DNA from 2 places in the Parageobacillus sp. VR-IP genome. Region 2 is predicted to be linked to the other one. Evidence: a T-box and tRNA genes for the amino acid it is inferred to sense, from the RefSeq annotation. Region 2 holds a T-box; the other holds one or more tRNA genes.

Region 1 (15,857 bases), on a different contig from region 2:
CCGTGATTTACTTCTTCTGCCTGTTTCGTATATTGCGACACATCGCCGCCTTTTACGGCATCAGTATTAAACCCTACCCCTGGTTTGACCAAATTAACGACAATAATTCCGATTGCTAAGGCAAATGTAGTAACAATTTCAAAGTAAATAAGCGCTTTTCCGCCGATGCGGCCAACTTTTTTCAAATCTCCCATGTTTCCAATTCCAATCACAACCGTGAAAAAAATAATCGGTGCAATCACCATTTTGATTAACTTAATAAATGCATCGGCAAGCACTTTCAATTTCGAGCCAAATTCAGGAAATAAAAAACCAACGATAATTCCTAATATAATTCCAATAATTACTTGCACGGTTAAGCTTTTAAACTTGCTCCGCATTTCTCCCCTCTCCTTTCGTTGTCCTGATAACGCTTTCAATCACCATGTTACCGCAATGTTCAGAAAATAAAAATATTATGTTAATAATGGTCTTTTTGTTCTTTTTGGTCTTGCAAAGAAAAAAAGGCCTTATTTTAAGGTCGCTTTCTGTTTTATCTTTGTTTGATTTCGCGCAGCAGTTTGTCGCCAAACTCTTTTGCAAACTGGTCATACAAAGGCGCAAATTTCTGTTCCCATCGCTTTTTTTCTTCTTCAGATAGTTCATAAATATGAATATTTTCGTTTTGCTTTATTTCTTCTAATTCCTGTTCATTTTGATTTTTCGATTGCTGTAGATTCCACATGGTTGTTTCCTGAATCGCTTCCGTTATTTTTTGCTGGATATCTCTCGGCAAACTCTCCCAAAACGATTTGTTCATCATCACCGCATAGCCAAGATATCCGTGGTTGCTGATCGTTATATATGGCTGAAATTTGTAAAAGCCTTTCGAGTAAATATTAGAAATCGTATTTTCCTGTCCATCAAATTCATGCTTTTCTAAGGAACGATATACATGATCAAACGAAACGACAATCGGTTCGCCGCCCAGCAAGCGAAATTGCTCTTCAATCACTTCGCTTGGCATAATACGAAAGCGCAATCCGCGAAAATCATCAGGGCGGACCAGCAAACGAGTTGTGCTCGTCATTTGTTTAAAACCGTTGCTCCACAACGCCAATCCCTTAATTCCTTTTGAATCTAACATCGCTAAAAGCTGTTTGCCTACACTTCCTGTAAACGTCCGCTCCACATCGTGGTAGTCTTGAAATAGATAGGGTAAATCTAATACTTGCCATTCAGGAATTAATTCCGTCACTTTGGAAAACGTCGGCGCAATCATTTGCACGTCACCATGCAATAGTGCGTCCATTTCCTCGCCATCGGAATATAAAGAACCGTTCGAAAATACTTCTACTTTTACACGGCCATTTGTTTTTTTTTCGACAAGATCGGCAAACTTTTGCGCCGCCAATCCTTTTGGCGTATTTTCCGCTACTACATGGCTAAAATAGATAACAATTTGCTTTTTTAGCCCTTGTTGCTCATCATCATATACCATATTTTCATTGCGAAAATGCTGTTTTAGTAAAAACGCTGCACATCCTAAACAAATAAGCAAAACAAGAGATGACACCCACCATTGCTTTTTCATATTCCACACCATTTATGAATAAGTTTTTTAATCAAATTTTATCATATTGTCGAAAAATGCTAAAATAATCAACAAAATTATATTATTTTCCATGAAGACGAGGTATTCGTTGTGATGCATCGGCTATCCATTCGCTGGAAAATCACCATCTTAATTTTTTTTATCGTTAGCTTCTCCTTATTGTTAAGCGGAATGTTTGTCATCGGCGACTTTTTTCACACAAAAGAAGAGGAATTGCGGCAGCGGGCATTGTTGACGGCACGGACGGTATCCGAGCTTCCTGAAATCAAATCACATATTGTCGGAACCCAAAAAGAACGATCTTCCATCAACATCATTGTCGAACGTGTTCGCATTATTCATAACGCCGACTACATTGTTGTTCTTGATATGAATAAAATTCGCCTTTCCCATCCGGTCCCATCCATGATTGGGCGTGTTTCCCGCGGCGTCGATGAAGGCCCGGCCTTTGCGGAACATACTTACACTTCGAAAGCGCACGGCGAAATCGGCACTGTCATTCGTGCATTCGTTCCAATTATGAACCAAGATCACCAACAAATCGGCGTCGTTATCGCGGCATATCGATTGCCAACTTTTTTCGAAGTGATCGATGCTTTAAAAGAAGAAATTTTGATTGCCATAAGTCTTTCTTTACTCATCGGCGGAATCGGGGCTTGGCTGCTTGCTTCCCATATTAAACGGCAAATGTTTCAGCTTGAGCCTCATGAAATTGCCAAACTGCTTGTCGAACGTACCGAAGCCTTTAACGCGATGCACGAAGGGGTCATTGCGATTGACAGTGATGAAAAAATCACTATTTTTAATAACCGGGCAAAACAGATGCTCGGCGTTAAAGGTGATGTGATCGGCAAACCGATTCGTTCTGTTATTCCTGACACGCATCTGCCGGAAATATTAGAAATTAACCAGCCTATTTATAATAAAGAATTGCAGATAGGAAACTTGACGATTTGGAGCAATCGCATTCCAATTAAAGTCAATGGCAAAATCGTCGGTGCCATCGCTATTTTCCAAGATCGCACAGAGATAAAGAAGCTAGCCGAAGAGCTGACAGGTGTTAAAGCTTTCGTCAGCGCTTTGCGTGTGCAAAATCATGAATATATGAATAAACTTCATACGATCGCCGGATTAATTCAATTAGGACACCAAGAAAAAGCGCTTGAATACGTCTTTCAAGTGACGGAAGAACAAAAAGGGTTAACCCGTTTTTTAAGCAAACATATTAAAGACGAAAGCATTTCCGGTCTGCTTCTGAGTAAAGTCCGCCGCGGCAAAGAGCTGGGCATTCATGTGATTATCGACCGTCATAGTCGTCTGCATGCTTTTCCGCCTACATTGGACCATCATGATTTCGTCGTCATTCTTGGAAATTTGATTGAAAACGCTTTTGACTCCTTTCAAGGCATTACGGATCGGGAAAAAGAAATATATGTAAGCATCGAGCAAAATGAGGAAATTTGTTCTCTCTCGGTGGAAGACAACGGCCAAGGCATTGATCCGGAGCATCTCGACCGCATTTTCGAGGAGGGGTTCTCCACCAAAGGCAAAAATGGACGAGGCATCGGTTTGTACTTAGTCAAGCACATTGTGGAAAAAGGAAAAGGGCATATGGATGTAAAGTCGGAAAAAGGAAAAGGAACAATATTTACGATTACTTTTGACATGTAAGGAGGGAGAAGATTGTACCGCGTACTGCTCATTGAAGACGATCCGATGGTACAGGAGGTGAACCGCCAGTTCATCGAACAAGTAGAAGGATTTACAGTAATCGGCGTTGCCGGAAACGGGATCGAAGGAATACAACTGATCCGCGAACTTCATCCCGATTTAGTCATTATCGATATTTATATGCCCGAGCAGGACGGCTTGGAAACATTAAAAGAAATTCGCTCAAAAGGGTATGAAGTCGATGTCATCGCCATCACCGCAGCAAGCGACATCGATACCGTACGCCGTGTACTGCAAAACGGCGCGTTTGATTACATTATGAAACCCTTTAAATTTGAACGCCTTAAACAGGCTCTCGAAAATTACCATGCATTTCGCCAAACGTTAGCCGAAAAAGAAACGCTAACACAAAAAGAGCTAGATGCTCTTTTGCAAACGCCGGAACAGCAAACATTGTCGCATGACGGGCTACCAAAAGGATTAAACGAAGTGACATTGCAAAAAATCGTACATTATCTCCGGAAACAGGCAAGCCCCGTTTCCGCCGAAGAAGTTGCCGAAGGGGTCGGTATCGCCCGGGTAACTGCCCGCCGCTATTTAGAATACTTAGAAAAGAAAGGGGAAGTCACTCTCGACGTTCAATACGGCGGAATCGGGCGCCCGGTAAACCGGTACATGATGAAACACATATAAGGAAAACAGCTGCCATGTTCTTATACCGATGAGCGTTCCATGAAACGAACAGGCAGTTTTTCCTTTTTCTTCACGATATTCCCCGTTTCGATGTAATGATAGATAAGACGAAAGGCCTTCGTTCCCATCAGCGCAAGCGGCAGCTCCATCGTCGTAATTTGCAGCGGTTCTGAAATCGGGTGATTATCGAAACTGACAATCGCAAGATCGTCAGGGATCTTTACCCCTTCTTTTCTCCCCCACAACACGATGCCCGCCGCCACTTGATCGCTCGATACAAGCAGCGCGCTCGGCTTTTCGGACAGATCCATCCATTGATGGATCACCCGCTTTCCGTCTTCGACGTATAAACAATGGTCAAAAATCCACTCTTTTCGCGGTTCAACACCAATTTGCCGCAGCGTGTCATAATAGGCCGTTTCCCGCGCTTTGCTATTTGTTCCTGTCGTTCTTCCGATGCAATAACCGATGTGCCGATGCCCTTTCCGAATTAAATAGCGCAACGCCTTAGCAAACGCTTCATAATGGTCAATATAGACAGATAAAAAATCTTTATCTCCAACATCCTCGCATAACACGATTGGCCCATTTTCCTTGTACGCCTCGATTACGTCCCAGCCCGCCACATGCGAACAAATAATAAGCCCGTCGACTTGTTTCATTCGTATCATTTCCAATGCTTCTAATTCCTTTTCCACATCGTAATTCGTTTGAAATAGCAAAAGGTGGTACCGGTGACGAAGCGCCTCTTTTGATATCCCTTCCAATATGGCGCCGAAATACGGGTGATTCACGTAGGGAAGCATGACCCCGATAATCGACGTTTTTCCTTTTGCTAAATGAACTGCATTAATGTTTTTCGTGTAATTTAATTTTTCTACCGCTTCCCATACCGCATTTCTTTTCTCTTCTCGCACGTAAGGATAGCCGTTTAGCACCCTTGACACCGTTGCCACGGAGACCCCTGCTTCTTTGGCGATTTCACGGATATTTGCCATCGTATCACCTTTTTTCAAAAAACTATTGCATTGAAACGCGTTTCATACATTATTGTATCCTCAAACAACATAAAGGAGGAATAAATCGATGATAAGCGGAATATTGTTGATTTTGTTTCTATGTGCAGTTGAATGGATTGGAGCTTATATAGCTTTAGAAGCCAATCCCCAAGCAAAGCGGGAAGATTATCATAAAAACGACCGTTCATGCAACGGTAGAACTTCGCAAAAAACGATTGACAGACGTATGAAATAAAAGAAGTGATGTTGGGAGATCATGACTTTTCAAAAATTATTTCTTGCCACAAACATGTTCTCCCTTTACGCTGCTAATCGTCCAGTAACTATTGTAACAAAAACATTTATCATCGAAACATTTCTCCTTCATGTTTCAACTGATATAATAAAATGTATAAACTTAAGGAGGAATGGTGATGCAATTAGCTTGGAAGCCATTGATAACTGCCATCATGGTCATCGCTCTGGTTTCAGGGTGCGGAACGAAAGAAACAAACGGAGGAAAACAACCGAATTCTTCTAATAACGACACAAACCAAACGGAAACGACGCAATCGGATCATATAGGGCAATCAGAGGCATCGCAACCTTCGAGCGGCGTCTCAGAAAACGGCACCACTAGCGCAGAAGAAAACAAACAACAAGAAACGCGTCCTTCCGAAATTCAATTATCTTATATGGCCGATGGAAAAGAAGTGAAAGAAACTGCTTCTTTAAAAACAAGCGACAACCAAGGTTTTTCCTTATATGTACTAAAAGGCTGGAATCTTGATGCCGAAGAGCCTCATTCCGATGTGTTGCTGCACGATAACAGCTTCGTCAGAATCCGCCTCCTTCATGTGGAAGGAAACGGAACAGATTATGGGAAACTAGCTGAAGAACACGCACAAGCAGTGTCTTCCGACGCTGTTCGCCAGGACAGCACAAATCTTCCAGAATCATTGAAAGGAGCCGCTTGGTATACCGCACACTCGGAAAACATGACGGTTCATGTCATCGGTACAAGCAGCCCTGTTCCTATGCTGGTGATAATTCAAACGCCAAAAGATAAGGAAGAGCTTGCTCCTATTTTAGCAATGATTGAAACGATACGAAAAACGGATTCGGCAAAGCTGGACAAAGAAGCGGCAGACCCGAATGAATCTGTCAGCTCCTCCAATTAGAATACTTTCTTCAACATCTATCCATTTGAAGAAGAAAATTGGTCCTGTTTCTGCACGCAAACGGGACCTTTTCTTATGTCAGCAAACAAAAAAAAAACCCTATTTGAAACAAAGGGTTATACGTATGCCTTATTTTCTTCTTTCCGAAAAAATGTTTTCATCGCATGAAACACATCAGACTTTTGTTTTAAAATGTAATAACGGAACTTTTCATCTTTAATATTTTTGTAAGCGGACATCAGTGTAGAATGGCGATTGTATTGATTGACTTCTCCATATCCAAACATGTTCGACACTTTCATTAGTTCTTGAACAAGCTTCACGCAGCGAGCATTGTCCGATGTCAAGTTATCGCCGTCAGAGAAGTGGAACGGATAAATATTATAGCGCGATGGTGAATATTGCGTTTCAATTAGCTCCAACGCTTTTCGATAGGCAGAGGAACAAATCGTGCCGCCGCTTTCCCCTTTGGTGAAAAATTCATCTTCGGAAACTACTTTTGCCTCCGTATGATGAGCAATAAAGGCGATTTCCACCGTTTCATATTTTGTACGTAAAAAACGTGTCATCCAAAAGAAGAAACTGCGAGCCATATATTTTTCCCATAATCCCATAGAACCGCTCGTATCCATCATGGCCAGTACCACGGCTTTTGACTCTGGCTTGACTACTTCATTCCACGTTCTAAATCTTAAATCTTCGCGATAAATCGGATAAAAACTTGGATTTCCATTCATCGCATTTCTCTTAAATGCGGCGAGCATCGTTCGTTTTTTGTCAATATTCCCCGTTAAACCAGTACGGCGAATATCATTAAATTCGATATGTTGCACAACATTTTGGTCTGCTTCTTTTCTTTGCAAATTCGGCAGCTCCAATTGGCTGAATAGTGCTTCTTCCAATTCCATCAACGATACTTCTGCTTCATAATAGTCTTGGCCAGGCAAGTCACCGGCTCCTTGCCCTTTTCCAGGTCCCTGTCCCTCCCCAGCTCCTTCTCTTGCCACCACATCGCCAACTTGGCTGTCTCCATCCCCTTGGCCGACATGTTTATTTTTCTCATAGTTATAACGAATTTTATATTCATCTAAAGAACGGATCGGAATTTTAATCACATCGCGTCCGTTTGACATAATAATGCTTTCTTCGGTAATTAAATCCGGCAAATTATTTTTAATCGCTTCCTTTACCTTTTCCTGGTGACGTTTTTGGTCGTCATGTCCTTTCCGATGGAGGGACCAGTCTTCTTTCGATACAACAAAGTTTCCTTTCATTTTTCCCCTCCTCATCTAAAATAATTTTCACACTTTTTTCTTTTCAGCATATACTTATGTTGGCGTCAAAAAACATATTTATATAAATGACAGTTTGTTTACTCTATCCTATGCAAAAAATCAAAATAATTGACAAATTATTACGAGAGTTACAAACTCAATTTTAAGTGGACAAGCCTGATTTCTTCTGCGTTTGTGCTCAAATGAGAGTAAAAAAGCATGCCTAACGGCTTTAGGCATGCTAGCGGTTTAATAGGCTGCCGACATAGCGGAGCAGTTCATTGGCAGACGTGGAATTATAACCGTATTCATCAATCAAGCGTGCCACAACCTCATTAATTTTCTTTAACTGCTGCTCATCCGGAGTTTTGGTGGAAGTGGTGATTTTTACAATGTCTTTTAAATCAGCAAATAATTTCTTCTGAATCGCCTCCCGCAGCCGCTCATGTGAATTGTAATCAAATTTTTGTCCTTTCCGTGCGTAGGCGGAAATACGAATCAAAATTTCTTCCCGGAATGCCTTTTTTGCATTTTCCGAAATGCCGATTTGCTCTTCAATGGAACGCATCAGCTTTTCATCCGGATTCATTTCCTCGCCTGTCAGTGGGTCGCGCAGCTTCGTTTTATTGCAATATGCCTCTACGTTATCCAAGTAATTGTCCATCAGTGTTTTCGCTGATTCTTCATACGAATAGACGAATGCTTTTTGCACTTCTTGCTTCGCGATTTCGTCATATTCCTTTCGCGCAAGGGAAATAAAGTTCAAATACCGCTCTTTATCTTCTTTGGAAATAGATGGATGCTGATCAAGCCCTTCTTTTAACGAACGCAGTACATCGAGCGCATTAATCGATGGAACTTCCTTGCGAATAATGCACGCGGAAATCCGGTTAATAACGTAGCGTGGGTCGATGCCGCTCATTCCTTCATCCGGGTGTTCCTTTTTCAACTCCTCGACATCGACCTCATTAAAACCTTCGATCATTTCCCCGTCATACAGGCGCATTTTCTTGATAAGATCCACATCTGGCCGTTTCGATTCTTTTAATCTTGTCAAAATCGTAAACATAGCGGCAATTCGCAGCGTATGCGGGGCAATATGCACATCGGCGACATCGCTTTCGCGAATCATTTTTTCATAAATGCGTTCTTCTTCCGAAACGCGCAAGTTATACGGAATCGGCATGACAATAATCCGCGAATGAAGCGCTTCATTCTTTTTATTGGCGATAAACGAGCGGTATTCCGTTTCGTTCGTATGGGCGACAATTAATTCGTCAGCGCTTATTAACGCAAACCGTCCTGCTTTGAAATTGCCTTCCTGCGTTAAAGAAAGCAAGTGCCAGAGAAACTTTTCATCACATTTTAGCATTTCTTGGAATTCCATGATTCCGCGATTCGCTTTATTTAGCTCTCCGTCAAATCGGTAAGCCCTTGGATCTGATTCTGAACCGTATTCAGCAATGGTGGAAAAATCGATGCTTCCTGTAAGATCCGCAATATCCTGCGATTTCGGATCCGACGGGCTGAACGTCCCAATGCCGACGCGTTTATTTTCCGAGAAGAAAATTCTCTCCACCATTACATCTTCAATGCGCCCGCCATATTCTTTTTCCAATCGCATCATGTTCAGCGGCGAAAGTTCTCCTTCAATGCGGATGCCATATTCCTTATAAAAATCGTCACGTAAATGATGGGGAATTAAATGAAGCGGATCCTCATGCATCGGGCAGCCTTTAATCGCATACACGGCGCCCCGTTCTGTCTTCGAATATTCTTCTAGCCCCCGTTTTAGCAATGTAACAAGCGTTGATTTTCCGCCGCCAACAGGTCCCATTAACAACAAAATCCGTTTGCGTACATCGAGACGTTTTGCCGCTGGGTGGAAATATTCTTCCACCAGGCGTTCAAGCGCTTCTTCTAATCCAAACAAGTGATCACTAAAAAACTTATACCGTTTTCTTCCGTTTACCTCCTCTACTCCTGCATCTTTAATCATATTATAAACACGTGAATGTGCGGACTGAGCAACCCACGGTTTTTCTTTCAAAATCTCTAAATACTCCGCAAATGTTCCTTCCCATCTTAACCGTTCTTCTTCTTCACGATATTGTGCAATTTTCTTTAAAATATCCATAAAGGACCTCCTTATCCTTGATGTCTAACAGCAAGATTATTACAATGTATGCAAGGATGTCCCGTATCATTCGTTGCAAAAAAAATTTTGTCTCATTGTTCCAACCGCGCCTCCATTCACAAGGCTTGTCATATTCGCTATAATGAAGGAGACAGAACCATCATTTCGTAAAGGGGGAATCGCGATGCGTACATTGCTTGTATTAGGTGTGATCATCGCTTTTTTAAGCGCAATCTTTACAGCTGGTTATGAAGATAAACCGGGCGTGAAAAATTAATGCCAAAAAAAACGACCTCCTTTTCAGAAGGTCGTTTTTTATTAAGATAAACCATTAAATTTTTGCTGGCGCAGCGCTTCATACACCAAAATCGCCGCCGTATTCGATAAATTTAAGGAGCGGACTTTGTCGTTCATTGGGATGCGCAGGCAACGGTCCATATTTGCCTCGAGCAAATCTTTTGGCAATCCCGTTGTTTCTCGGCCAAACACAAAAAAAAGGTCTTTTTCGGTATCGCTAAAATCAAAGGAATCATAATATTTTTTGCCAAACTTCGTGATAAAATAAAACTCTCCGTGCGGGTACTGCTCAAATAACTCGTCTAGCGAGTCATAATAAGAAATATTGACATACGGCCAATAGTCCAGCCCCGCGCGCTTTAACATTTTATCATCTGTAGAAAAGCCAAGTGGACGAATCAAATGGAGTGCCGTATCGGTCGCCGCGCAAGTGCGGGCGATGTTTCCTGTATTTGCTGGAATTTCTGGTTGGTACAATACGACATGTAATGGCATAATTGCTTCACCCCAAACGATAGCATTATTTTCGGTCGATAATATGAAAAAACTTATAACGGATATTCGGCGTGTACGCACTAGAATCTTCGTACGACCAGTAACGCATGCGGCTGTTGGTAGTATGCGCGTTTACGAGCGGCATCCCATCTTTATCCTTCGCCACGACGATCGTCGAATGGTCAAAACGGCCGTTCCCTTGAAAATCATAACAAATAACATCCCCAGCCATCAATTGTTCTGGCGATGATACTTCCACAGTCTGCAATCCAACGCGCGATCCACTTAAATACCAACGGAACGAATGTGCCACCGCCCAGCTATAACTCCAACTGTTGTTTTTGCACCACCATCCTTTAGCGCGGTTCGGATATCCGGTCATCGGCGCTCCGCCGGCATATAAACATTGTGATACAAAATTAGTGCAATCGACATCAAACTTCGGAAACGCCGGATTATAGCTGTTCCACCATATTTCCGCATAACGCACCGCCTTTGCCCGATTATATTCATAGGAAATTCGCTCATCGACTGGCATCTCGCGTTCTAAACGCGGGGAATCCATTTCCCCATCCGTTTTGCTTACCTTTTCATCTTTTACTAACTCTCCATCCAAAAAATACGCCTGTCTTTCCTCTATTTGCTCCTCGACGTACATCTCACGGCCATGCTTGATCAAAAACTGATAATGAGCGCAATAAGAAAGCCTTGCTTCGTTTTCCATTACATGCTTGCCTACAACTTGGCAATGGATCGTGCAACGAACTATTTCCGCCCCGCGTTTTTCGCACAGCTGCCTTTTTCTCTCTACCGCTTCCTCCATCATATCGTCCCTGGTAGAAACAAATAGTTGCGCCTGCGTTTTCAGCAAATGTTGCAGTTGCTTTTTCACGTCGCTCCCCACTTTCTTTTTTGTTACTACCTTATGTGGCAAAGAGCGAAACTTTCCCTATTCTTTCGATGCTTGCAACAATTGCAGGCCTTTTTCTATTTCAGCAAGAACTTCTGGGTCTTTTTCTGTTTGGCTCGCTTTTTGTAAATCCGTAATTACACTTGTATCACCGATTTTTCCGAGCGCCCATGCCGCTGTACCGCGAATGACTGGACGACTGTCTTCTTTTAATAACTTTAACAAATGCGGGATGGCTGTTTTATCCTTATAGTGTGCCAAAGCTAAAATGGCGTTGCGCTGAATCGGTTTTTTCCCGCGCCACGATCCCGCCACCGGGCCGAATTTCTCTTTAAATTCGCGGTTGCTGATATGCAAAAGCGGAATCAACTTTGGCTTTGCCACTTCCGGATCTGGTTCCATCTCTGGGTGTAAGTGAAAATCTTTCCCCTTATTTTCTGGACAAACCATTTGGCACGTATCACAGCCATATAAGCGGTTTCCGATTTTATCGCGAAACTCATCGGCTAAAAAGCCTTTCGTTTGTGTCAACAATGAGATACATCGCTGCGCATTTAACTGTCCACCTTGCACAAGCGCTCCCGTTGGGCAGGCATCAATACACTTCGTGCACGTACCACAGCGGCTCTCAATCGGTTCATCGGGAGGAAATGGAATATTGGTAATCATCTCTCCTAAATAAACAAAAGAGCCAAACTCAGGAGTAATAATGGAGCAGTTTTTACCACTCCAGCCGATTCCTGCGCGCTCGGCAACGGCGCGGTCCGCCAGCTCCCCAGTATCTACCATCGATTTGACACGGGCTTGTGGCACTTTTTCCAAAATAAACGCTTCTAATTTCTCTAGGCGCTCACGCAAAATATCGTGATAGTCCTTTCCCCATGACGCTCGGCAGAAAATCCCCCTTCGTTCCGTTTTCGTACCGCGGGGAGCGTTTCTCATTTTCGACGGGTATGCTAAAGCAATCGCAATGATCGATTTTGCTTCCGGCAAAAGCAGGGAAGGATTTGTTCTCTTTTCAATATCCGGTTCTTCAAACCCTGATTGATATCCTAACTCCTGCTGCCGACGTAATCGCTCCTTTAGCTCCACAAACGGATCTGCGCTGGCAAAGCCAATTTTATCAATTCCGATTGTTTTGCTATATTCAATAATTTCCTTTTTAAGTGCCATCACATCCATCGCAATCCCTCCTTTCCTCAAATTTCGCAATCTATGCTACAATGAAAGAAAAAATCCGAGGTGAGAAATACATGGAAGCGATTGTTGCCGGAGCGCTTAAACAAATGATCCCTTCATTTAAATTAGGAATTATCCTTTATCATCATATCGTTGTCGACGATTCTCCGCAAATGCTAAAAGGAAGACTCCAATTATTTCAAGAATCGATTTACTTTGACCTTCAGGAAACTGCCATTGCCGATATTCCTGAACTGGCGGAATGGCGCAAAATCTTTAAAACCATCGGAACGGATCCAAGCAGATACCGCCCTTCCTCTGAGAGTTTGTACCGGCGGATTCAGAAGAAAAGTTTTATCTCAACGATTCATTCCGCAGCTGACGTCAATAATTTCTTTTCACTGTATTATAAAATTCCAATCGGTATTTATGATCTCGATAAACTGGAGGGACCGATTACGATTGATATCGGAACCGAACAAGACGAATATATGGCAATCAACGGACGTCCCGTTAATTTTGCCCAAAAGCTTGTGTCGAAAGATATGCATGGACCTTTCGGAAGTCCAATTGTCGATTCCAAGCGAACTGCTGTCACCAAAGAAACCAAAAACGCCATACAAATTGTCTATTTACTGCCTTCCATGCAACGAGAACAGTGTGAAAAAATATTGGAATCAATGAAAAACATGTTTTTCCAAATTCATGGAGGAGAGGCAGCGTTTCAATTATTAACATAAAAAAATAAAAACGCAATGCCTCGTTCTTCCTAGAAACGAAACACTGCGTTGTCCCCATAACCGTTATTGACAATGAAGCGAGTAATGATAATAAATCCCATTGCGTACAGCTTATGCTTTTTTCCTTGCCAAATGGAACTAACAGTATTAATTATAGCAGACAATATATGATATTGCAACGATAAAACGCAAAATTCGACAAATTTCGTTTTTCTCTGTTAACAATATTTTTTGTGCATAAAAGAAGAAAAGCACCAGTTATTCCGGTGCTTTTGATGACCCGTACGGGATTCGAACCCGTGTTACCGCCGTGAAAGGGCGGTGTCTTAACCACTTGACCAACGGGCCATATTCAATGGCGGAGAAGGCGGGATTTGAACCCGCGCGCCGCAAAACTGCGACCTAACGGTTTAGCAAACCGTCCCCTTCAGCCACTTGGGTACTTCTCCGTATGGCTCCGCAAGTAGGATTCGAACCTACGACCTACCGGTTAACAGCCGGTTGCTCTACCGCTGAGCTATTGCGGAACAATAAAACCTAACAAAAAGCCGTCTTTCGGTATACTTACTGCCTCTTCCTCTACCAGCCGTCTCAAGAAGCTAAATGCGCTGAAGCAATTTGGAATGGATTTATTTCGAGAAACAATGCAAGATAAAGTGAATCTAATTATAGTTTAACTCATGATAAGATAATATGCAATAATGGTGGGCCTAAGTGGACTTGAACCACCGACCTCACGCTTATCAGGCGTGCGCTCTAACCAGCTGAGCTATAGGCCCAAGAAGCGGGTGATGGGAATCGAACCCACGACATCAGCTTGGAAGGCTGAGGTTTTACCACTAAACTACACCCGCATATCATAGGGCGACTAGTGGGAATCGAACCCACGCATGCCAGAGCCACAATCTGGTGCGTTAACCACTTCGCCATAGTCGCCACAATCTAGTCTGGTGCCGGCTGCAGGACTTGAACCCGCAACCTACTGATTACAAGTCAGTTGCTCTACCAATTGAGCTAAGCCGGCACGAGAAGCATGACATACATGCTTAGTTTTTGTGTCCCTTCCTCTTCTAGCCCATTCAATGATGTTGGATGCGTCGGGACAACTCGAGGCAAATTCACAGAAGCTTAAGCTCGTCTCTACCAATTGAGCTGAGCCGGCATAGGGAATTTGTCTATACTTCAATTATTTCGTTGCTTAATTTTTAGGAATGGCGGTCCCGACGGGACTCGAACCCGCGATCTCCTGCGTGACAGGCAGGCATGTTAACCACTACACTACGGGACCTATACAGATTGCGGGGGCAGGATTTGAACCTGCGACCTTCGGGTTATGAGCCCGACGAGCTACCGGACTGCTCCACCCCGCGACGATAAAAAGGAATAGCTGACAAACTCTATGGCGGAGGAGGAGGGATTCGAACCCCCGCGCGCCTTGCGGCGCCTCTCGGTTTTCAAGACCGACCCCTTCAGCCAGACTTGGGTACTCCTCCAGCAAATTGAAAATATGGTGGACCTTGTAGGACTCGAACCTACGACCGGACGGTTATGAGCCGTCTGCTCTAACCAGCTGAGCTAAAGGTCCATTACAATGTGGCGGCGGAGGGGATCGAACCCCCGACCTCACGGGTATGAACCGTACGCTCTAGCCAGCTGAGCTACGCCGCCATGAATTACAAATCATTTAAACCAGATGGTGGAGCCTATCGGGATCGAACCGATGACCTCCTGCGTGCAAAGCAGGCGCTCTCCCAGCTGAGCTAAGGCCCCATATGACCAAAATCGGGAAGACAGGATTCGAACCTGCGACCCCATGGTCCCAAACCATGTGCTCTACCAAGCTGAGCTACTTCCCGTTATGGCGCGCTCGAGAGGATTCGAACCCCTAACCTTCTGATCCGTAGTCAGATGCTCTATCCAATTGAGCTACGAGCGCACGTGCCGAGGGCCGGACTCGAACCGGCACGGTAGTTACCTACCCCAGGATTTTAAGTCCTGTGCGTCTGCCAATTCCGCCACCCCGGCGAATGATGGAGCGGAAGACGGGGTTCGAACCCGCGACCCCCACCTTGGCAAGGTGGTGTTCTACCACTGAACTACTTCCGCGTACACTTAAGCATGCGGGTGGAGGGACTTGAACCCCCACGCCGTGAGGCGCCAGATCCTAAGTCTGGTGCGTCTGCCAATTCCGCCACACCCGCAAGGTGGTGAGCCATGGAGGACTCGAACCTCCGACCCTCTGATTAAAAGTCAGATGCTCTACCTACTGAGCTAATGGCTCGTGCGATGAATCAAAACACTCCGTATTTTCGTTGTCCCTTCCTCTTCTAATTTATTCAACGATGCTGGATGCGTCGGGACAACTCGGAGCGAATTCATGGATATTTAGCTCATCGCTTTCCTGCTGAATTAATGGGTCGCGCATTGTAGCAGTGCCGGCTGCAGGACTTGAACCCGCAACCTACTGATTACAAGTCAGTTGCTCTACCAATTGAGCTAAGCCGGCATGAGAAGCATGACATACATGCTTAGTTTTTGTGTCCCTTCCTCTTCTAGCCCATTCAATGATGCTAGATGCGTCGGGACAACTCGAAGCAAATTCACAGAAGCTTAGGCTCGTCTCTACCAATTGAGCTAAGCCGGCACACGAGAAGAAGTAGGTGGTGGCTCGGGACGGAATCGAACCGC
Region 2 (6,621 bases):
TCATGTAGCTCACATATTCGTTGCAGCAGTGTGCCCATGCGAAATTTTTCCCCTGTTAGCTGTTTCACATGAAACATTTTTTCAGAAAAATGAGTAAACAGTCCGTTCTTTTGTACTTTTACCTCATCATCCAAAAATTCATAGCCTTGTTTCTTTCTTTTTCTTGTCGATACTCCGTGCGCCAAGACGGAAGTGGATTCGGGATAATCTGCATCGACGGTAAGGAGACAAGCCTTTAGAAGCTGTACCATTCCGTAAAATAAAAGGACAGGCTTGATGGACAACGGAGCATGACGTGCCGTTGCATAAAAGCTTTGTCCGTGTTCCAAATAATAAAGAAACGGATAACAGTTCGTATAGCTCTTTTGCACGGCATCTGCCCGTTCTTGTTCAATATAGCACTGGTAAAGAAGCTGTTGGGCTGTATCAGCTGAATGAAAGATGATAAATTTGTTTTGCATGTTTCCGTAATCAAACATTTCCATCCTCCTTATTATCATCATTTGGTGGAAATAACTGAAAAGTGGAACATTTTCTATACTCCTTGACAGTAGTTTAACCAGTTGTTAAGCTACTAATAATAATTTCCGGACAAGGGGGAGAAAACATGTGGGAATCCAAATTTGCCAAAGAAGGATTAACTTTTGACGATGTGCTTCTCATTCCTGCCAAATCCGATGTATTGCCTCGTGATGTCGATGTGACGACGAAATTAAGCGAAACGTTGCAATTGAACATTCCGATCATTAGCGCGGGAATGGATACGGTCACGGAAGCAGAAATGGCGATTGCCATGGCAAGGCAGGGCGGTCTTGGCATTATTCATAAAAACATGTCCATTGAACAGCAAGCCGAGCAAGTCGACAAAGTAAAGCGTTCGGAACGAGGAGTTATTACCGACCCATTTTTCTTAACCCCTGAGCATCAAGTGTATGATGCAGAACATTTAATGAGCAAATACCGAATTTCCGGCGTGCCAATTGTGAACAATGAGAAAGAACAAAAGCTCGTCGGCATTATTACAAACCGTGATTTGCGTTTTATCCAAGATTATTCCATTAAAATCGCCGACGTAATGACGAAGGAAAATTTAATTACTGCACCTGTCGGGACGACGCTGGAAGAAGCAGAAAAAATTTTGCAAAAGTATAAAGTGGAAAAACTACCGCTCGTTGATGAAAATGGAGTATTGAAGGGGCTCATTACCATTAAAGATATTGAAAAAGTTATTGAATTTCCAAACTCCGCTAAGGACGCCAAAGGACGTCTCATTGTCGGGGCTGCTGTCGGCGTGACTGCTGATACGATGATCCGCGTGAAAAAGCTTGTAGAAGCAAACGTGGATGTCATTGTCGTGGACACGGCGCACGGCCATTCGAAAGGTGTCCTCGAGACTGTCCGCAAAATTCGTGAGCAATATCCAGATTTAAACATTATCGCGGGCAATGTCGCGACAGCAGAGGCGACGCGCGACTTGATCGAGGCAGGCGCCAACATCATCAAAGTCGGAATTGGGCCTGGATCCATCTGTACGACACGTGTCGTCGCCGGGGTTGGGGTGCCGCAAATTACGGCGATATACGATTGTGCGACAGAAGCGCGCAAACATGGTGTCCCGATTATCGCTGATGGCGGAATTAAATATTCCGGAGACATCGTAAAGGCGATAGCGGCGGGAGCTCATGCCGTGATGTTGGGCAGCCTTTTGGCCGGCGTATCGGAAAGCCCAGGAGAAACGGAAATTTATCAAGGAAGACGGTTTAAAGTGTACCGCGGAATGGGTTCGGTCGCTGCCATGGAACGGGGCAGCAAAGACCGCTATTTCCAAGAGGACAACAAAAAATTTGTCCCGGAAGGAATCGAAGGGCGCGTTCCGTACAAAGGACCGCTAGCGGACACTATTTATCAGCTTGTTGGCGGCCTGCGTGCGGGAATGGGATATTGCGGAACAAGAAATTTAGAAGAACTGCGCGAAAAAACGCAATTTATCCGGATGACGGGTGCCGGATTGCGTGAAAGCCACCCGCATGACGTGCAAATTACGAAAGAAGCTCCAAACTACTCTGTTTTCTAACGATAGGGCTGTGTCTATTTACCTAACTTAAGGCGGAGAAATTTCTCCGTCTATTTTTTTGTGAGCGGGTATGTTACAATAACGTTTGTGTGAGGAGGGTTCGAAAGTGAAGAGAGTCATACAAAAAGCGATGATTGGTTTCCTTGTTGCTTGCTTATGTTTAGGTTTATTGCCGTTTCAAGCAGCAAAAGCAGAGAGTGATCCATTGGATATCAATGCTGATGCGGCAATTTTGGTGGACGCCGACACAGGGAGAATTTTGTATCAAAAAAACATTGACACTGTTCTTGGTATCGCCAGCATGACAAAAATGATGACGGAATATTTACTGCTAGATGCCATTAAGGAAAAACGGGTAAAATGGGATCAACAATATACGCCAAGCGATTACGTTTACCGGCTTTCGCAAGATCGTAGTTTGTCGAACGTTCCGTTGCGGAAAGATGGAAAATATACTGTTCGCGAACTTTACGAAGCAATGGCCATTTATTCAGCCAACGGAGCCACAGTAGCGATTGCTGAAATTGTCGGCGGTTCCGAGAAAAATTTCGTAAAAATGATGAATGAAAAAGCGAAACAATTAGGATTGAGAGACTACAAATTTGTCAATGCGACTGGATTAAGCAATAAAGATTTAAAAGGTTTTCACTCAGAAGGAACGAATGTAAATGATGAAAATGTGATGTCAGCACGTGCAATGGCAACATTGGCCTACCGTTTGTTAAAGGATCATCCGGAGGTGCTGAAAACAGCAAGTATCACCCATAAAACATTCCGTGAAGGAACAGACGATGAAATTAAGATGGATAACTGGAACTGGATGCTGCCAGGGCTGGTTTATGCCTACCCAGGAGTTGATGGTTTAAAGACAGGATATACGGAATTTGCAGGAAATTGCTTTACAGGGACAGCGAAGCGCAACGGCGTCCGTTTCATCACGGTGGTGATGAACGCAAAAGACAACAGCGGGAAATCAACGAGGGAGGCTCGCTTCGAAGAGACGCGGAAACTGTTTGACTATGGATTCAGCAATTACTCTAAGAAAGAACTATACCCGAAAGGATATCAACTGAAAGGGAATAAAACCCTTCCGGTCGTAAAGGGGAAAGAAAAGACCGTATCGATTGCAACGGACAAGCCGCTCTCTGTATTAGTGAAAAGCGGCGAAGAAAAAAATTATCGTCCTGTTTATGTTTTCGATAAAAAGAAATTGACCGATCAAGGCGAATTAACGGCTCCAATCAAAAAAGGAGAAAAAGTTGGATATATGACATTGCAATACAAAGGCGAAGATTCGTATAGCTTCTTAAATCCGGACATGAAGAAAAATGTGAGCGTAAATATCGTAGCAAAAGAGAGCGTCGAAAAGGCGAACTGGTTTGTGCTCACTATGAGAGGAATCGGCGGATTGTTCGGCGATCTATGGACAAGTGTAGCAAAAACGGTCAAAGGCTGGTTTTAAGAGCTTCTTCCTTTGGAGGGAGCTTTTTCTATTGTGATTTTTAAAAAAATTGAGGTAAAATAGAAAAATGTAATCATCTAAACTGTGATATTTCAACCCAGCTATCACAGTATGAAGATAGAAATAAGGGGGAATAAAAGATGGCAATTACGGGTACGGACCGTGTCAAACGAGGGATGGCAGAAATGCAAAAGGGCGGCGTCATCATGGATGTCGTCAATGCGGAACAAGCGAAAATTGCCGAGGCAGCCGGCGCAGTGGCGGTAATGGCGTTAGAACGCGTTCCCGCTGATATTCGTGCTGCTGGCGGCGTGGCTCGCATGGCGGATCCAACGGTCATTGAGGAAGTGATGAATGCCGTGTCGATCCCTGTGATGGCCAAAGTGCGCATCGGCCATTACGTAGAGGCGCGCGTGTTGGAGGCGCTAGGGGTAGATTATATTGACGAAAGCGAAGTATTGACGCCAGCCGATGAAGAGTTTCATATTGATAAACGACAATTTACCGTTCCTTTTGTATGCGGCTGCCGTGATTTAGGAGAGGCAGCGCGCCGCATTGCGGAAGGCGCATCGATGCTGCGGACAAAAGGAGAACCAGGAACGGGAAACATTGTCGAAGCAGTGCGGCATATGCGCAAAGTCAATGCGCAAATACGTAAAGTGGTCAGCATGAGCGAAGACGAATTAGTGACAGAAGCTAAAAATTTAGGAGCTCCAGTCGAAGTATTGCGTGAAATTAAGCGGTTAGGTCGTCTTCCAGTTGTCAACTTTGCCGCTGGCGGGGTCGCGACTCCGGCAGACGCGGCACTGATGATGCACTTAGGGGCAGACGGCGTATTTGTCGGCTCTGGTATTTTCAAATCGGAAAATCCAGAAAAATACGCACGGGCAATCGTTGAAGCTACCACCCATTACGAAGACTATGAGTTAATTGCTCATTTATCGAAAGGATTAGGCGGCGCAATGCGCGGCATTGATGTCGCATCATTATTGCCAGAGCAACGGATGCAAGAACGTGGTTGGTAAGTAAAGGAGCAATGGGACAATGAAAATTGGAGTACTTGGCTTACAAGGTGCGGTACAAGAACATGTTCGCTCTATTGAAGCGTGTGGGGCGGAAGCAGTTGTCGTAAAAAAACCAGACCAGCTTGCAGAACTGGATGGTCTCATTCTCCCTGGCGGCGAGAGTACAACGATGCGCCGTCTTATGGATAAATACGGATTTATGGAGCCGTTAAAACAATTTGCCGCGTTAGGAAAACCGATGTTCGGCACGTGTGCGGGGTTAATTTTGCTGGCGAAACGAATTGTCGGCTATGATGAACCACATTTAGGACTGATGGATATTACTGTCGAGCGAAATTCCTTCGGTCGTCAGCGCGAAAGTTTTGAAGCGGAACTTTCGATTGCAGGGATTGCTGATGATTTTATCGGTGTGTTTATCCGCGCTCCACATATTGTGGAAGTCGGTGAAGACGTCGAAATTTTGGCCAAATATGAGGACCGCATTGTCGCAGCAAGACAAGGGCAATTTCTTGGGTGTTCATTCCATCCTGAATTGACGGATGACCACCGCATGACGCAATATTTTCTTAATATGGTAAAAGAAGCAAAGCATAAAACGGGTTGCGTTTGAGAAAAACTTGTAGTACATTATTGATACAAGTAATGCGGCAAAAGTGTATAATGCGAAAGCAATGAAAGGAACTAGTAGCAAGGCCGTTTCTCTTCAGAGAGTCGGTGGGTGGTGTGAACCGATGGGGAACGCTTGTGAATCCGTCCTTGAGCAAAATGCTGAATGCGTAAGCTAGTAAGCATTTTCGGTTTTTCGCCGTTATCGATGCAAGCGGAAGACAACCTTGTCTTCAATAAGGGTGGCAACGCGGGATTGCTCTCGTCCCTTTTTGGGACGAGAGTTTTTATTTTATATAATAATAAACGAAGGAGGTATTGGCCCATGCTCGATATCAAATTTTTACGCAACCATTTCCAAGAAGTAAAAGAAAAACTGCAACAGCGCGGCGAAGATTTGGCGAATATAGATCGCTTTGAAGAGCTTGACAAAAAGCGGCGTGAACTGATTACGAAAGCAGAAGAACTAAAAAATACAAGAAATGAAGTATCGCAACAAATCGCCGTGCTAAAACGTGAGAAAAAAGATGCGGAACATCTGATTACGCAAATGCGCGAAGTTGGCGAGCGCATTAAAGCAATGGATGAAGAGATCCGACAAGTGGAAGAGGAGCTAAATGCCCTGTTGTTGTCCATTCCAAACGTTCCGCATGAATCGGTGCCTGTTGGCAAGTCAGAGGAAGATAATGTGGAAATTCGCAAATGGGGAGAGCCGCGGTCGTTTTCGTTTGAGCCGAAACCGCATTGGGAAATTGCTGATCAACTTGGCATTCTTGATTTTGAGCGGGCTGCGAAAGTCACAGGAAGCCGATTTGTCTTTTACAAAGGGCTAGGTGCCCGTTTGGAGCGTGCGTTGATTAACTTTATGCTTGATGTGCATATTGAAGAGTTTGGCTATCAGGAAGTGCTGCCGCCGTATTTGGTCAACCGGGCCAGCATGACGGGTACAGGGCAACTGCCAAAATTTGAAGAGGATGCATTTCGCGTCGAAAACGAAGACTACTTCCTTATTCCGACGGCGGAAGTACCAGTGACGAATCTGCATCGCGATGAAATTTTATCAGCCGAAGATTTACCGATCTACTATGCGGCTTACAGTGCATGTTTCCGCGCTGAGGCCGGCTCTGCAGGACGCGACACGAGAGGGCTGATTCGCCAGCATCAGTTCAACAAAGTGGAGCTGGTGAAGTTTGTCAAACCGGAAGATTCGTATGAGGAATTAGAAAAACTGACGAATCAGGCGGAGAGAATTTTGCAGCTGCTCGGACTGCCTTATCGTGTGGTATGTTTATGTACGGGAGATTTGGGCTTTTCGGCTGCGAAAACGTACGATATTGAAGTCTGGCTGCCAAGCTACGGAACATATCGGGAGATTTCTTCTTGCAGCAATTTTGAAGCGTTTCAGGCACGCCGCGCCAATATCCGTTTCCGTCGCGATCCGAAAGCGAAGCCGG

The links. The T-box of region 2 lies ahead of serS (serine--tRNA ligase). A T-box ahead of a tRNA ligase gene usually reads a tRNA of that ligase, here a tRNA-Ser.
Region 1: it encodes a tRNA-Ser, which carries the amino acid that the T-box ahead of serS (serine--tRNA ligase) is inferred to sense. The anticodon was not compared.

Annotation. Positions count from the first base shown of each region.
Region 1 covers NZ_JABVYQ010000001.1:830-16,686, reverse strand. The annotation lists gene HT574_RS00185 (dicarboxylate/amino acid:cation symporter) at 1-380, opposite strand, end outside; gene HT574_RS00180 (TRAP transporter substrate-binding protein) at 533-1,573, opposite strand; gene HT574_RS00175 (ATP-binding protein) at 1,688-3,265, shown strand; gene HT574_RS00170 (response regulator) at 3,278-3,958, shown strand; gene HT574_RS00165 (LacI family DNA-binding transcriptional regulator) at 3,979-4,956, opposite strand; gene HT574_RS00160 (hypothetical protein) at 5,045-5,212, shown strand; gene HT574_RS00155 (hypothetical protein) at 5,391-6,137, shown strand; gene yhbH (sporulation protein YhbH) at 6,254-7,411, opposite strand; gene HT574_RS00145 (PrkA family serine protein kinase) at 7,653-9,548, opposite strand; gene trmL (tRNA (uridine(34)/cytosine(34)/5-carboxymethylaminomethyluridine(34)-2'-O)-methyltransferase TrmL) at 9,867-10,340, opposite strand; gene HT574_RS00135 (amidase domain-containing protein) at 10,366-11,232, opposite strand; gene queG (tRNA epoxyqueuosine(34) reductase QueG) at 11,290-12,432, opposite strand; gene HT574_RS00125 (B3/B4 domain-containing protein) at 12,504-13,169, shown strand; tRNA gene HT574_RS00120 (tRNA-Glu) at 13,446-13,517, opposite strand; tRNA gene HT574_RS00115 (tRNA-Ser) at 13,526-13,618, opposite strand; tRNA gene HT574_RS00110 (tRNA-Asn) at 13,622-13,696, opposite strand; tRNA gene HT574_RS00105 (tRNA-Ile) at 13,872-13,948, opposite strand; tRNA gene HT574_RS00100 (tRNA-Gly) at 13,953-14,023, opposite strand; tRNA gene HT574_RS00095 (tRNA-His) at 14,033-14,105, opposite strand; tRNA gene HT574_RS00090 (tRNA-Thr) at 14,118-14,193, opposite strand; tRNA gene HT574_RS00085 (tRNA-Asp) at 14,382-14,457, opposite strand; tRNA gene HT574_RS00080 (tRNA-Met) at 14,466-14,539, opposite strand; tRNA gene HT574_RS00075 (tRNA-Ser) at 14,570-14,662, opposite strand; tRNA gene HT574_RS00070 (tRNA-Ile) at 14,678-14,754, opposite strand; tRNA gene HT574_RS00065 (tRNA-Met) at 14,764-14,837, opposite strand; tRNA gene HT574_RS00060 (tRNA-Ala) at 14,864-14,939, opposite strand; tRNA gene HT574_RS00055 (tRNA-Pro) at 14,952-15,025, opposite strand; tRNA gene HT574_RS00050 (tRNA-Arg) at 15,029-15,105, opposite strand; tRNA gene HT574_RS00045 (tRNA-Leu) at 15,109-15,194, opposite strand; tRNA gene HT574_RS00040 (tRNA-Gly) at 15,201-15,275, opposite strand; tRNA gene HT574_RS00035 (tRNA-Leu) at 15,289-15,370, opposite strand; tRNA gene HT574_RS00030 (tRNA-Lys) at 15,375-15,450, opposite strand; tRNA gene HT574_RS00025 (tRNA-Thr) at 15,603-15,675, opposite strand; tRNA gene HT574_RS00020 (tRNA-Phe) at 15,831-15,857, opposite strand, start outside.
Region 2 covers NZ_JABVYQ010000017.1:7,737-14,357, reverse strand. The annotation lists gene HT574_RS19565 (YaaC family protein) at 1-479, opposite strand, end outside; gene guaB (IMP dehydrogenase) at 608-2,074, shown strand; gene HT574_RS19555 (serine hydrolase) at 2,205-3,536, shown strand; gene pdxS (pyridoxal 5'-phosphate synthase lyase subunit PdxS) at 3,677-4,561, shown strand; gene pdxT (pyridoxal 5'-phosphate synthase glutaminase subunit PdxT) at 4,581-5,171, shown strand; T-box leader at 5,224-5,440, shown strand; gene serS (serine--tRNA ligase) at 5,493-6,621, shown strand, end outside.